DNA from 2 places in the Modestobacter sp. URMC 112 genome. Region 1 is predicted to be linked to the other one. Evidence: predicted binding sites of a transcription regulator. Region 1 holds the regulator's gene; the other holds the start of a gene.
The links. Region 1 encodes LexA, which represses DNA repair genes until DNA is damaged. Its sites were predicted from a motif close to TCGAACANNTGTTCGA; they were not measured.
Positions count from the first base shown of each region.

Region 2: the regulator LexA is predicted to act here: its motif matches at 5,175-5,190, upstream of dinB (DNA polymerase IV).

Region 1 is NZ_CP199957.1:1,417,078-1,424,115, forward strand. Features, by position in the region: gene ACWIX6_RS06760 (phosphatase PAP2 family protein) at 1-421, shown strand, start outside; gene ACWIX6_RS06765 (hypothetical protein) at 393-1,478, shown strand; gene lexA (transcriptional repressor LexA) at 1,606-2,391, opposite strand; gene ACWIX6_RS06775 (LysM peptidoglycan-binding domain-containing protein) at 2,836-3,201, shown strand; gene nrdR (transcriptional regulator NrdR) at 3,748-4,290, shown strand; gene ACWIX6_RS06785 (vitamin B12-dependent ribonucleotide reductase) at 4,409-7,038, shown strand, end outside.
Region 2 is NZ_CP199957.1:3,099,656-3,106,693, reverse strand. Features, by position in the region: gene ACWIX6_RS14575 (hypothetical protein) at 61-330, shown strand; gene ACWIX6_RS14570 (class I SAM-dependent methyltransferase) at 425-1,201, shown strand; gene ACWIX6_RS14565 (alkaline phosphatase family protein) at 1,198-2,388, shown strand; gene ACWIX6_RS14560 (sucrase ferredoxin) at 2,397-3,398, opposite strand; gene ACWIX6_RS14555 (cupin domain-containing protein) at 3,391-4,416, opposite strand; gene ACWIX6_RS14550 (hypothetical protein) at 4,716-5,036, opposite strand; gene dinB (DNA polymerase IV) at 5,212-6,480, shown strand; gene ACWIX6_RS14540 (DUF3040 domain-containing protein) at 6,624-7,034, shown strand.

The sequences.
Region 1 (7,038 bases):
GCGCACCCTGGTCCCGCTGGTCCGGGTGGTGGCCGCGCTGGTGCTCCTGACGACCGTCGTCTACGCCTTCAAGTACGGCACCGGACGCACCGCGCCGGCCTACCCCGGCTCCTTCTTCCACCGCGACGGCGCCAGCTACCCCTCCGGGCACGTGGCCAACGCCGTGCTGATGTGGGGTGTCGCGCGCTGGCAGGTGGTGGAGTACGGGTTGTCCGAGCGGCTGCAGCGGGCCGCCTGGGCGGTGAGCCTGCTGGGGCCGGTGGCCACAGGAGTGGCCATGGTGGCCCTGGACTTCCACTGGGTCACCGACGCGGTCGTCGGCGCCGCCGTCGGCATCCTGCTGTTGGGCGTGGTGCACCTGCTCGACCAGCAGGTGCTGTCACGCTGGGCCGGTGCCCGAGCAGGCCGTTCACCGGCGTGACCAGGCCGGTCGCCGACGGCGCACCGGTCCGGTGCTGGCCGCCGTCCCGCTCGCGCTCACCTGGGCGGTGCTCCCGGCCCTCCCCGCCGGCGCGGAGACGACCGCCGGCGCCACGGGGGCCTTCGGGGCTCCGGTGACCCGGTGCGAGATCGGCGACCCCCGGCTGCCGGAGATCTCCGGGCTGACCACCGCCGGGGCGACGCTGCTGGCGATGAACGACGGCGGCGCGCAGGCCGAGGTGTTCGCCCTCGACGCCTCCTGCGCGGTCGGTGAGGTGCGCTCGGCGCCGATCGACCCGTACGACCCCGAGGACCTCGCCCTGGCCGCGGACGGCACCCTCTGGCTGGCCGACATCGGGGACAACCAGGCCAGTCGGCAGACGGTGGCCCTGATCGGGCTCCGGCCCGACGGCGCCAGCACCATCACCCGGCTGACCTACCCCGACGGGCCGCACGACGCCGAGGCGCTGCTGCTGGCGCCGGACGGGACGCCGTACCTGGTGACCAAGGAGGTGCTGGGCGCCAGCGGTGTCTACCGGCCGGAGACACCGCTCGCCGACGGGGCGACGCTGCCGATGGCCAAGGTCGCCGACCTCGGCTTCACCCTCACCGGCACACCGGGCGGACCGGTCGGCCGGGCCGGCCAGCTGATGGTCACCGGGGGAGCGGTCTCGGCGGACGGGCAGCGGCTGGCGCTGCGCACCTACACCGACGCCTACGTCTGGCCGCTGGCCGACTCCGACGTCGTCGGGGCCCTCCAAGGGGCTCCGGTCCGGGTCGCGCTGCCCGAGGCTCCCCAAGGGGAGGCGATCAGCTTCGACGCCGACAGCCGCGGCCTGCTGGTCGCCGGCGAGGGACTGCCGTCGGCGGTGACCGCGGTGCCCTTCGACGCGGCGGCGGTCCCGGTCGCCCCGGCCGGCGCGAGCGACCCGGCGGCCGGGGCGGTGGCGGTTACCCCGGCGCCCACCGAGGTGTCGGCCGTGGTGGCCGGCGTCATCGCCGCACTGGTCGCGACCGTCGTGGTGTGGATCTGGGGCCGGCTGCGCCGGTTCGGCTGACCCACCCGCCGGGACCTGTGCCGCCCCACCGCCTCGTCCGTGCCCCGTCCTCAACTGCGGTGCCGGTCGGCACCCGCCGTCCGGTCCGGCCCGCACCGAGGGGTGGGCAGGCCGGACCGGACGCGGGTCAGAGGCGGCGCAGCACGGTGACGACCCGACCGAGCACGGTGGCGTCGTCGCCCGGGATGGGCTCGTACGCGGGGTTGTGCGGCAGCAGCCAGACGTGGCCGTCGCGGCGCTTGTAGGTCTTCACGGTCGCCTCGCCGTCGATCATGGCCGCGACGATCTCGCCGTTCTCCGCGGTCGGCTGCTGGCGCACCACCACCCAGTCGCCGTCGCAGATGGCGGCCTCCACCATGGAGTCACCGGTCACCTTCAGCATGAAGAGCGTGCCGTCGCCGACCAGCTCGCGGGGGAGCGGGAAGACGTCCTCGACCGCCTGCTCGGCGAGCACCGGCCCACCGGCGGCGATCCGGCCCACCATCGGCACGTAGGTCGGGACCGGCGCCGGGGCCTCGTCCGTGCCGGCCGCTGCCGCAGCGGTGCCGACGGCCGGTGCGTCGCCCGGGACCTCGCCCGGGAGCCGGACGTCGAGCGCCCGCGGTCGGTTGGGGTCGCGGCGCAGCCAGCCCTTGCGCTGCAGGACCGAGAGCTGGTGGGCGACCGAGGAGGCGGACGACAGCCCGACGGCCTCGCCGATCTCCCGTACCGAGGGCGGGTAGCCGCGCCGCTCGATGGAGTCGCGGATGACCTCGAGCACCCGGCGCTGGCGCTGCGTCAGCCCGTCGCCGGACTCACCCCGGTCCGGGAACTCGCGCACGGTGCCCCCGTCGTCCCCCGCGGTCTGCTGGCCCGCCCGCTTGCGCCGGGACGTGCCCGCCGAGCCGCCGGGTGTCCCGTTGTCGACCGCCATGTGTCCCCCTCGCCCGGTTGTCCGGGCACGTCGTCCGCGCACCCTTGATCGACACGGACAGTAGCGCCTCCGACGGCCCGTTTCAAACACTTGTTCGAAGCAGACCCGTGTCGCGGTGGATCCGTCGGCGTCCTGCGGTAGACATCGGTCGGCACCCCGGTCGAACACGCGTTCGACCACGTCAGCGGTGCCGGGATGCGAGGAGCGGGTCCGATGGCGAGTGTGCAGCTCAGTGACCGACCGGTCGTCCGGCGCGGGTCCGGGGGGCGCCGACGGGTTGCCGGGGCGGCGCCGCGGGCGGCCGTGGTGCCGATCTCGGCGGCGCGCAGCCGGGCGGTCCCGTCAGCGGAGGCCAGGCGGGCGGCGGGGGTCCGTGCGCCGGGTTCGGCGCCCGGGCGGGCTGCCGGGCTCCGCCCCGCGGGGCCGGCGCCGCTGCCGGGCGGAGTGACCGCTGCCCGGGCCGGTCGGGTCGGGGTCGCGCCCGCGCGCCGGGTCGGCGCCCCCGGGCCGGCCCGCGGCCTGGCCCCGCTGCGACTGACCCGACGAGGCCGCCGGGTGGTGGCCGCGCTGTCCGTGGCCGCCGGGATCGCCGTCGCGCTCGCGGCCACCGCCGTGGTCGGCGGGAGTCCGGGAGGGCTCCAGCCCGTGGGGGACAGCAGCGTCGTGGTGCGGTCCGGGGACACCCTGTGGTCGATCGCCGGGGACGTGGCGCCGGAGGAGGACCGCCGGGCCGTCGTGGACGCCATCGTCGAGGTGAACGACCTGGACGGCGTGGGGATCGTGCCGGGCCAGCTGCTGCAGCTGCCCTGAGTCCTGCGGCTCCGCCGGGCCGCGGGTTCGCCTGCCCCTCCCCGCAGCGCCGGGTCGTCCGGTACTGCCGGGTCCGCCGGCGGGCCTCGTCGGCGGGTCGACCGACCTCCGCCGACGAGTCGTACTGCAGCGCCGTCCCGTGTCGACCCGGGTCCCGTCGACTCGTCCCCCCGGTCGGCCCGGCCGCCGGCGGGTCGGTGGGGCTCCATGGCCGCCCCCACCTGCCACGGAGCGCCGTGGCGCCGCTGTCCCGGCTCGTCCCAGGCCTGTGACGGGAGGGGTGGATCGGTCGGCCGGGTCGGCCGGGAAGACGACACGCCCTGCAGCGCTTGCACACCTATAGGGGTGGACGTACGGTCCAACCACAACATCTAGTAGTTACACGGATGTAGGGCATCCACAGCCGATCCCCACGTTCTCCCCTGGACGTCCACCGGATGTCCCCGGGTGGGTCCACAGGGCGGCTGCGGGGACCCGGCGGGGGCGGCGGTGCAGGAAGCCGTCGTCCCACCGGTCGCGACACGTCGGAGAGGAGGTGCACGGCGCATGCGTTGCCCCTTCTGTCACAACCCGGACAGCCGGGTCGTCGACTCCCGGGAGACCGACGAGGGCTCGACCACGCGGCGCCGGCGCGCCTGCCCCGGCTGCGGTCGGCGGTTCACCACCGTCGAGGAGGCAGTCCTCGCGGTCGTCAAGCGCAGCGGGGTGAGCGAGCCGTTCGACCGCGCCAAGGTCGTCGCGGGTGTCCGCCGGGCCTGCCAGGGCCGGCCGGTCGGGGAGGACCAGCTGGCCCTGCTCGCCCAGCGCGTCGAGGACGCCGTCCGGGCCACCGGCTCGGCCGAGGTCCCGAGCCACGAGGTGGGCCTGGCGATCCTCCGCCCGCTGCGTGAGCTGGACGAGGTGGCCTACCTCCGCTTCGCCAGCGTGTACCGCGCCTTCGACTCGGTCGAGGACTTCGAGAAGGAGATCGCGGAGCTCCGCGCCCGGCACCTGCCGGGCGGCACGCCACCCCTCCCCGGCCTGCCGCCGGACCCGCCGGTGCGCCGGCGGGGCGCCGGGCGGAACCCGTCCACCGCGGGTGCGGGGTGACCCGACGGAACTGTCAGCACCGACCGGTACCAAGGCACCAGCGCAGCACCTCGCGCGGCTCTTCCCCAGCCGCCGTCCGCACCAGCCGAGCGAACACGACCAGGGAGAGCTCCACGTCATGACCGAGACCACCGATCGCCTCGCCGCCACCCGCGCCCGCCGCAGTGGGGGCAAGGCGCCCAACCGCGCGAAGGCGCTCAAGGTCAAGCGCGTGTACACGACGCCCGGGGTGCACCCCTACGACGAGGTGACCTGGGAGCGCCGCGACGTCGTGATGACCAACTGGCGCGACGGGTCGGTCAACTTCGAGCAGCGGGGCGTCGAGTTCCCGGCCGAGTGGAGCGTCAACGCCACCAACATCGTCACCACCAAGTACTTCCGGGGGGCCGTCGGCACCCCGCAGCGCGAGACGAGCCTGCGCCAGCTGATCGACCGGGTGGTCCTCACCTACGGCGCGGCCGGCCGCGAGCACGACTACTTCGCGAGCGAGGGCGACGCCGAGGTCTTCGAGCACGAGCTCACCTGGATGCTGTTGCACCAGGTGTTCAGCTTCAACTCGCCCGTCTGGTTCAACGTCGGCACCGCGTCGCCGCAGCAGGTCAGCGCCTGCTTCATCCTCGCCGTCGACGACACGATGGACTCGATCCTGAACTGGTACCGGGAAGAGGGCCTGATCTTCAAGGGCGGCTCGGGCGCCGGGCTGAACCTCTCGCGCATCCGTTCCTCGAAGGAGCTGCTGTCCTCGGGCGGGACGGCCTCGGGCCCGGTGTCCTTCATGCGCGGCGCCGACGCCTCCGCCGGCACCATCAAGTCCGGTGGCGCCACCCGGCGCGCGGCGAAGATGGTCGTCCTGGACATCGACCACCCCGACATCGAGGAGTTCGTCGAGACCAAGGCGCGCGAGGAGGACAAGATCCGCGCGCTGCGGGACGCCGGGTACGACATGGACCTCGGCGGCAAGGACATCACCAGCGTCCAGTACCAGAACGCCAACAACTCCGTGCGCGTCAACGAGGAGTTCATGCGGGCGGTCGAGGAGGGCCGCGAGTTCGGGCTCCGGGCCCGCTCGGACGGCTCGGTCATCGACACCGTGGACGCCCGGAGCCTGTTCCGCAAGGTCACCCAGGCGGCGTGGGAGTGCGCCGACCCGGGCATCCAGTACGACGACATCATCAACGACTGGCACACCAACCCCGAGACGGGGCGGATCAACGCCTCGAACCCCTGCTCGGAGTACATGAGCCTGGACAACAGCTCGTGCAACCTGGCGTCGCTGAACCTGATGAAGTTCCTGAAGGACGACGGCACGTTCGACGCCAAGACCTTCGTCAAGGCCGTCGAGCTGGTCATCACCGCGATGGACATCTCCATCTGCTTCGCCGACTTCCCGACCGACCCGATCGGCGAGACCACCCGGGCCTACCGGCAGCTCGGCATCGGCTACGCCAACCTGGGCGCGCTGCTCATGGCCACCGGCCACGCCTACGACTCCCGGGGCGGGCAGACCCTGGCCGCGGCGATCACCTCGCTGATGACCGGCACCGCCTACCGGCGCTCCGCCGAGCTCGCCGGCGTCGTCGGTGCCTACGACGGCTTTGCCCGCAACGCCGACGCCCACGCCCGGGTGATGCGCAAGCACGCCGCCGCCAACGACGCGATCCGCCCGGTCGGCGCCGACGACGCCGACGTCCTCAAGCTCGCCACCGCGCAGTGGCAGGAGTGCCTGGCCGTCGGGGCGGAGAACGGCTGGCGCAACGCCCAGGCCTCCGTGCTGGCCCCCACCGGGACCATCGGCTTCATGATGGACTGCGACACGACCGGCATCGAGCCGGACTTCTCGCTGGTCAAGTTCAAGAAGCTGGTCGGCGGCGGGTCCATGCAGATCGTCAACCAGACGGTCCCGCGGGCGCTGCGCAGCCTGGGCTATCAGGACGAGCAGGTCGAGGCCATCGTCGAGTACATCGCCGAGCACGGGCACGTCGTGGACGCGCCCACCCTGCGCCCGGAGCACTACGAGGTCTTCGACTGCGCGATGGGGGAGCGGGCCATCTCCCCGATGGGCCACGTCCGGATGATGGCCGCGGTGCAGCCGTTCATCTCCGGCGCCATCAGCAAGACGGTCAACATGCCGGAGACGGCGACCGTCGAGGACGTGGAGAACATCTACTTCCAGGGCTGGAAGATGGGCCTCAAGGCGCTGGCCATCTACCGCGACAACTGCAAGGTCGGCCAGCCGCTGTCCGGCGGCAAGGGCAAGAACGACGGCACCAAGGCCGAGGCCCCGGTCGCCGAGGCCGCCGCGCCGTCGGCGCTGTCGCACCCGGTGCGCAAGCGGCTGCCCAAGAAGCGGACCAGCGTCACCACGTCCTTCAGCGTCGCCGGCGCCGAGGGCTACATGACCGCCGGGATGTACGAGGACGGCAGCCTGGGTGAGGTCTTCCTCAAGCTGGGCAAGCAGGGCTCGACCCTGGCCGGGGTGATGGACGCCTTCTCGATCGGCATCTCCCTCGCCCTGCAGCACGGTGTGCCGCTGGAGACCTACATCCAGAAGTTCACCAACATGCGGTTCGAGCCGGCCGGCATGACCGACGACCCGGACATCCGGATCGCCCAGTCGGTGATGGACTACATCTTCCGGCGGCTGGCGCTGGACCACCTGCCGGTCGACAAGCGGGCCAACCTCGGCATCTTCACCGCCGAGGAGCGGGCCGCCCAGGTCGCGGGCACCTACGGCAGCTCCGCCTCGAC
Region 2 (7,038 bases), 1.7 Mb from region 1:
GTTCCTGCCGGCAGGACGACCGAGAGCCAGAACCCACTGGACACACGAGAGGACGAACCCATGCCCGAGGTCCCGCAGCCGGTCACCGACAACAGCGTCAAGGTCCGCCAGCTGAGCCACTACCAGTTCAGCTGGATCGCCGGGGAGCCGGGCAAGCCCGGCACCTACACCCTGCAGCTCGTGCTCGACCAGGGCGCCTGGGAGGAGGTCCTGACCCTCGACCCGGACGACGCGGACAACCTGCAGGACCTGCTGACCAACACCGGCACGGTGCACTACGACATCGAGCGGCGCGTGCTCATGTTCGGTGTGACGCCCGCCGGCAGCTGACGCCGCGCGCCCCAGCAGCGGCGCCCCGTCCCCGGCCCGGCCGGGCCGCCCTTCGGGGGGACCCGGCCGGCCGGCCGCGGCTAGGCTCCGCGGGGTGCCGTCGACTGAGCCCGTCACCGGACTGCAGCCCCCCGCCCGCACGGCGGCGATCTGGGCCGCGCTCGCCCCGGTGGCCGAGGCCGGCGCCGCCCTGCGGGTGCTCGACGTCGGCGGCGGCAGCGGCATGTTCGCCGTGCCGCTGGCCCAGCTCGGGCACCAGGTCACCGTCATCGACCCCAGCGCCGACGCGCTGGCCACGCTGCACCGGCGGGCCGACACCGCCGGCGTGGGCATGCGCGTCCGCGGCCTGCAGGGCGACGGCGACCGGATGCACGCCGTCCTCGACCAGGCCGCGGGCGGTGCGGCAGCCGCACCGGGCAGCTCGCCCGACAGCTCGTTCGACCTGGTCCTCTGCCACTCCGTGCTCGAGGTGGTCGACGACCCGGTGAGCACCCTGGCGGAGATCGCCGGCCTGCTGCGCCCCGGTGGCCAGCTGTCCGTCGCCACCGCCAACCGGGCCGGCGCCGTGCTGGCCCGGGCCGTCGGCGGCCACCCGCGGGAGGCCCGCGCACTGCTGACCGACACCGACCCCGCCCCCGGGCGCGCCCGCCCGGCCCGCCGCCGCTTCGACCCGCCCGAGTTGCTCGACCTGGTCGCCGGCGCCGGTCTGCTGCCCGGCGAGTGGCGCGGCGTCTCGGTCGTCGCCGACCTGCTGGACGCCTCGTCCGGCGCGGACCCCGACGCGGTCCGCGACCTGGAGCTGGCCCTCGCCGGGACCTCGCCCTACCGCGACGTCGCCACCGGCCTGCACGTCCTCGCCACCCGCCCGTGACGTCCCCACCCGCAGCGGTCCCTCTCCCCGCCGACCTGCACCGGCCCGTCTACGGCGCCGCCAACCTCGCCGACGTGCTGCCCGGGACCTCCGCCGCCCTCGGTGCCCCGGTCCGGCGCGGCGACCTGCCCGCCGACCCGCTGCGCCTCACCGACGCCCTCGGTGGGGCGCGGCGCGTCGCGGTGCTGCTCGTCGACGGCCTGGGCGAGGACCTGGTGCGAGCGCACCGCGACATCGCCCCGGTGCTGAACGGGCTGGCCGCCCCGGTCGGCGTCCTCGGCGCCCCGTGCCCCAGCACCACCCCGGTCAGCCTCACCACGCTGGGCACCGGGCTGCCACCGGGCAGCCACGGCGTCCTCGGGTTCGTCACCGACGTGCCGGGGGAGGACCGGACGCTGAACCACGTGCGGTGGACCGACGACCCCGACCCCCGCGAGTGGCAGTCCCGGCCCACCGTCTTCGAGCAGGCCGCGGCCGCCGGCCTGCCCTGCACCGCGGTCGGGCCGCACGCCTTCGCCCGGTCGGGGCTCACCGGCGCCGCCTACCGGGGCGCGACCTACGCCCCGGCCTACAGCCCCGGCGACCTGGTCGCGGTGGTCCACTCGTCGATGGCCGCCGCGCCGCGGGCCCTCGTCTACGGCTACACCGCCGACCTGGACCTCACCGGCCACGTCCGCGGGGTGGACTCGGCCGCCTGGCGCCACCAGCTCGGGGTCGTCGACCGGCTGGTGGAGCAGCTGGTGGCGGGACTGCCGGACGACGGCGCGCTGCTCGTCACCGCCGACCACGGCATGGTCGACGTCCCGGAGCACACCCGGCTGGACCTCGACGACGTCCCCGAGCTCTGGGACGGCGTCCGGCGGATGGCCGGTGAGCCGCGCGCGCGGTACGTGCACGCCCACCCCGGCGCGGCCGCCGACGTGCTCGCCACCTGGCAGGCGGTGCTGGCGCACCGGGCCTGGGTGGTCAGCCGGGACGAGGCCGTGGGGAGCGGGGTGTTCGGGCCGGTCGACGACGCGCTCGCCGCCCGGATCGGCGACGTCGTGGCGCTCGCCCGGGGCAGCTGGGCGCTGACCGCCACCCGGCAGGAGCCGTTCCCGTCCAGGCTGGCCGCCTACCACGGGTCGCTGACCCCGACCGAGCTGGCGATCCCGCTGCTGCTCGCCCGCGGCGCGGCGCTGGGCTGAGGAGCGGGTCAGGGCTGCGCGGTCCGCAGCGACAGCGGGTGCCAGATCCGCCAGCGGTTCGGCTGGGCCGCGGAGCAGGTCAGCTGCGCGGCGTGCTCGGACAGCCGGCTCTCCACCGTCACCAGCACGTCCCCGCCGTCCGGGCCGGCCAGCGTCACCGCCCACCGCTCGACGCCGGGCGCCGGTGCCGGCAGCGTCCGCACCCCGCGCACCCGCAGGGCGTCCACGGCGAGCAGGCCGAGTTCTGCGCGGGCGTGCTGCTGCGCGGCCTGCGCCGGTGCGGCCAGCCCGGCCCGGCCGCGCAGCCAGGGCAGCACGACCTGCCCCTGCTCGGTGGCGTAGACCAGTTCCTCGCCGTCGTCGGGGACCTGTCCGTAGACGTGGCCGTGCGGCAGCACCACCACGTTCGCGGCGAACCGGTCGCCCCCGAGGTGGCTGGTCTCCCACACGTCCCCGGGGTCGGTCGGCAGGGACCGGGCCAGCGGCCGGCCGCGCACCGCGCAGCACGCGTCGTGCGCGCCGTGCGTGCAGACCAGGTACGTCGGCCGCTGCGACGGGGTGCCCACGGTGCCGTCCCAGGGGGCGTCCAGCAGCTCGTCGTCGCGCGTCCGCGTCGACCACCACAGCGTCTCGACGCCGGGCGTGGTGTCGACGACCGCCCAGCGGCGGCCGGAGTCCGACAGCCGGTCACCGGGACGGCGCACCAGCTGCACCCGGACGCCGGCGTCCCGGGCCCGCGCGGCCAGCCGCCGGGCGACCTGCTGGTCGAACCGCGACTCCAGCAGGGCGTCCCGCCCCCAGGGGCCGGGCTGCTCCACCAGCAGCCAGCGCCGGGCCGGCGGAGCGGTCGCGGTGGGGGAGTCCCCGCGCAGCAGCGCCTGCACCGAGCACCGGGAGGGCTCCAGCCGGCCGACCGGCCGGGACGGCGCCGCGGGGGGAGGCGGGTCGCCGGTCACCCGGGCGGACGGCGGTGGACCCGGGTCGGCCGGCTCTGCCACGGGGTCACCCACGACCTCCATCGTGCCCCGCCGCACGGGGGACGGGTCCGGCGGTCGCGTCCGGCACCACGGCCACCGACTCGACCACCAGCCGGCGGCCGAGGGCGAGCTGCCCGTCGGCGTCCAGGCCCGGCAGCTCGCCGACCGCCAGTTCACCGGCCGCGAGCAGCGCGGCGAGCGCCGCGGAGTCCGCGGCGGGCAGCTCCAGCGACCGCCGGCCGGCCACCAGGGTGACCCGGTCGCCGACGGGTCCGCGGAGCTGGACGCGCAGCAGCGGGCGCAGCCGCAGGACGGTGTCCGCCGTCAGCGCGGACGCCGCGGCCGACTGGGCCAGCGGCGCCACCGGTGCCGGGCGCACCTGCCCCCACGTCCGGGAGCGCAGCCGGTCGGCGACGTCGGCCGGGTCGACCCGGTCCAGCCAGCGGTGCAGGCCGGTCAGCACCGCGGCGACGTCGTCGGCGGTGGCCGCCGGGTCGGCCAGGTCCACGCCCAGCGGCAGGGAGCCGCGCAGCTCCTCGTCCTCGGTGGCCAGCGTGCGCACCAGGTCCAGGGCGGACTCGACCGCGCCCCAGCGGGTGACCGGGTGGACGCCGACGGTCAGGTGCGCACTGGTCTCGCCCAGCGCGACGGCCGAGTGCAGGTAGCCGCGTGGCAGGTAGAGCGCGTCGCCGGGGCGCAGCACGGTGTCGATCACGGGTGGACGCTGCGCGGCCGCGGCGACCTCGGCGGTCCGGTCGGTCCACGGCTGGCTGCGCAGCGGGTCGGCGAGCACCGGCTCGTGGATGGTCCAGTGCTTCTCGCCGGCCACCTGGAGCACGAACACGTCGTGCACGTCGTAGTGGGGGGAGAACCCGCGCGAGGACGGCGGGGTGACGTAGGCGTTGACCTGAGTGGGGTGGCCGAGGTCGAGGGCGAGCTGGCCGGCGAACTCGATCAGCGGCGGCCACAGCCGGTGCAGTCCCTGCAGCACGACGGTGCTGCCCTCGGCGAACAGCCGCAGCACCGCGTCGGAGGAGACCTGGTCGGCCACCTCGGCGCCGGCGCCCTGCGGGCCGGTGTAGCGCTTGGGGTCGACGACGGCGCCGTCCTTGGCGATCCGCAGGAACGGGGTGCGCAGCCCCCGGATGCTGAGCAGCTCGTCGACCGCCTCGAGGCTGAGCAGGTCGGTGAAGGTGCCCCCCAGGTCCGCGGCGCTGGAGAGCAGGGGCCTGCGGGACCAGTGCTCCGCGGCGAAGACCTGCGGGTCGACGCGGATGCAGCGACGCAGGGCCGGACGGGCGCCGTCCCCGGGAGGGGACGGCGCCCGGTCCTGCGTGGTCGTGCCGGCGGTCAGGCCGAACCGTCCGCGCCGCCGTCGGCGCCGCCATCGGCACCGCCGTCCGCGCCACCGTCCGCGCCACCGTCCGCACCGCCGTCCGCACCGCCGTCCGCACCGCCGTCGGCACCGCCATCGGCACCGCCATCGGCACCGCCATCGGCGCCACCGTCGGCCCCGCCGTCGGAACCGCTGCCCGCGCCGCCGTCGGCCGGGCCGTGGGCGCCGCCGTCGGCACCGCCGTCCGCGCCGCCGTCGTGCTGGCCGGGCGTGCCCTCGCCGGCACCCGAGTCCGCCGGGCCCTCCGTGCTGGTCATGTCGTCGTCGAGCGCCATGGCTCCTCCGATGGTCGTGGTCGGGACCACCGGACGGCGGCCACCTGAGGGTGTTCTACCGCGAAGATCAGCCTGCCACACCTGCGGGCCGCGCGGCGCGGACGGCCGGGCGGAGGGCCGCCCGATAGGGTCACTGCATCGAACACGCGTTCGACGGGGACGGGGAGGGGCAGGGGTGTCCGAGCGGGCTGCCGGCTGCACGTTGCTGCACGTCGACATGGACGCCTTCTTCGCCAGCGTGGAGGTGCGCCGGCGCCCCGAGCTGGCCGGCACGCCGGTGATCGTCGGTGGGGCGGGCAACCGCGGCGTGGTCACCTCGGCCACCTACGAGGCGCGCCGCTTCGGGGTGCACAGCGCGATGCCGACCGCCCGGGCGCTGCGGCTGTGCCCGACCGCCACCGTGCTGCCCGGCGACATGGCCCTCTACGCCGAGGTGTCCCGGTCGGTGATGGCGCTGTTCCGGTCGATCACCCCCCTGGTCGAGCCGCTGAGCCTGGACGAGGCGTTCCTCGACGTCGCCGGCGCCGGCCGCCGGCTGGGCGACGCGGTGGCGATCGCGGAGTACGTCCGTGGCCGGGTCTTCGACGAGCAGGGCATCACCTGCTCGGTGGGGGTGGCCGGCACCAAGTTCGTCGCCAAGCTCGCCTCCACCCGCTCCAAGCCCGACGGGCTGCTGGTCGTCCGGCCCGCCGAGGTCATGGACTTCCTGCACCCGCTGCCGGTGAGCGCGCTGTGGGGGGTGGGCGCCAAGACCGAGGAGGTGCTGCTGCGGCTGGGGCTGCGCACCGTCGGCGACCTCGCCCACGTGCCGGCCCGCACCCTGCAGCGGGCGGTCGGGCAGGCCGCGGGCAGGCACCTGCACGAGCTGGCGTGGGGCCGCGACCCGCGCCGGGTGGTGCCCGACGAGCCGGACCGGTCGACCGGTGCCGAGGAGACCTTCGGCACCGACGTCGACGACCCCGCGGTCATCCACCGGGAGCTGCTGCACCTGGCCGAGCGGACGGCGGGGCGGCTGCGCTCCACCGGTCACCTCGCCCGCACGGTGAGCATCAAGGTGCGCTTCGCGGACTTCACCACCATCACCCGCTCGCGCACGCTGAAGGTGCCCACCGACGTCGGCAAGGACCTCTACGACACCGCGCGCGGGCTGTTCGACGCCCTGGGCCTGGACCGGGCGCGCATCCGGCTGGTGGGCGTCCGCGCGGAGGGGCTGGTGGAGGCCGACGGCACCGCCCAGCAGCTCGAGCTCGGCGCCCGCGAGCACGGCCGCCGGGACGCCGAGCTGGCCGCGGACCGGGCGGCCCGGCGGTTCGGGGCCGGCGCGGTCCGGCCGGCCACCCTGCTCGGCCGCCGGGCACCCGGATCGGGGCCGGGATCGGGGTCGCGATCAGGGTCGGGAGCGGGGTCGGGAGGCGGGCCGGACCGGGCCGGAGGACCCCGCTGACCCCCTCCGGAGGACCCCGGATCGTCCTCCCGGGTGTGTCGGCGCCCGCTCGCCTTTCGCACCCTGCAATCGGCTCGTATCCTCGGTGTCACCACGGGCGGACAGCCGCCGGTGGCCCCTGCACTGTGCACCTGGAGGTCGACGTGCCGCTCTCAGAGCACGAGCAGCGTCTGCTGGAGCAGATCGAGCGGGCCCTCGTCGACGACGACCCGAAGTTCGCCTCGACCGTACGCACCGGCGATCGCCGGCAGAAGGCCCGCCGCCAGCTGCAGCTGGGCATCGTCCTGGTCGTCCTCGGCCTGGCCGGGCTGATCGGCGGCGTGGCGGTCCCCAACACCGTCCTCGGCGTCATCGGCTTCCTGCTGATGTTCGGCGGCGTGGCGCTCGGGGTCCTGAACTACAAGAGCGCCACCGGCGCCGTGGACGTCGTCCCCGGGGGCGGCGCCCCGAACCGCACCGCCGGCCGCGGTGGGCGGTCCGGCGGCGGCAAGGTCCGGCGCCAGCCGCTCAAGGACCGCCTCGAGGAGCGCTTCCGGCGCCGCTACGACCAGTAGCCCT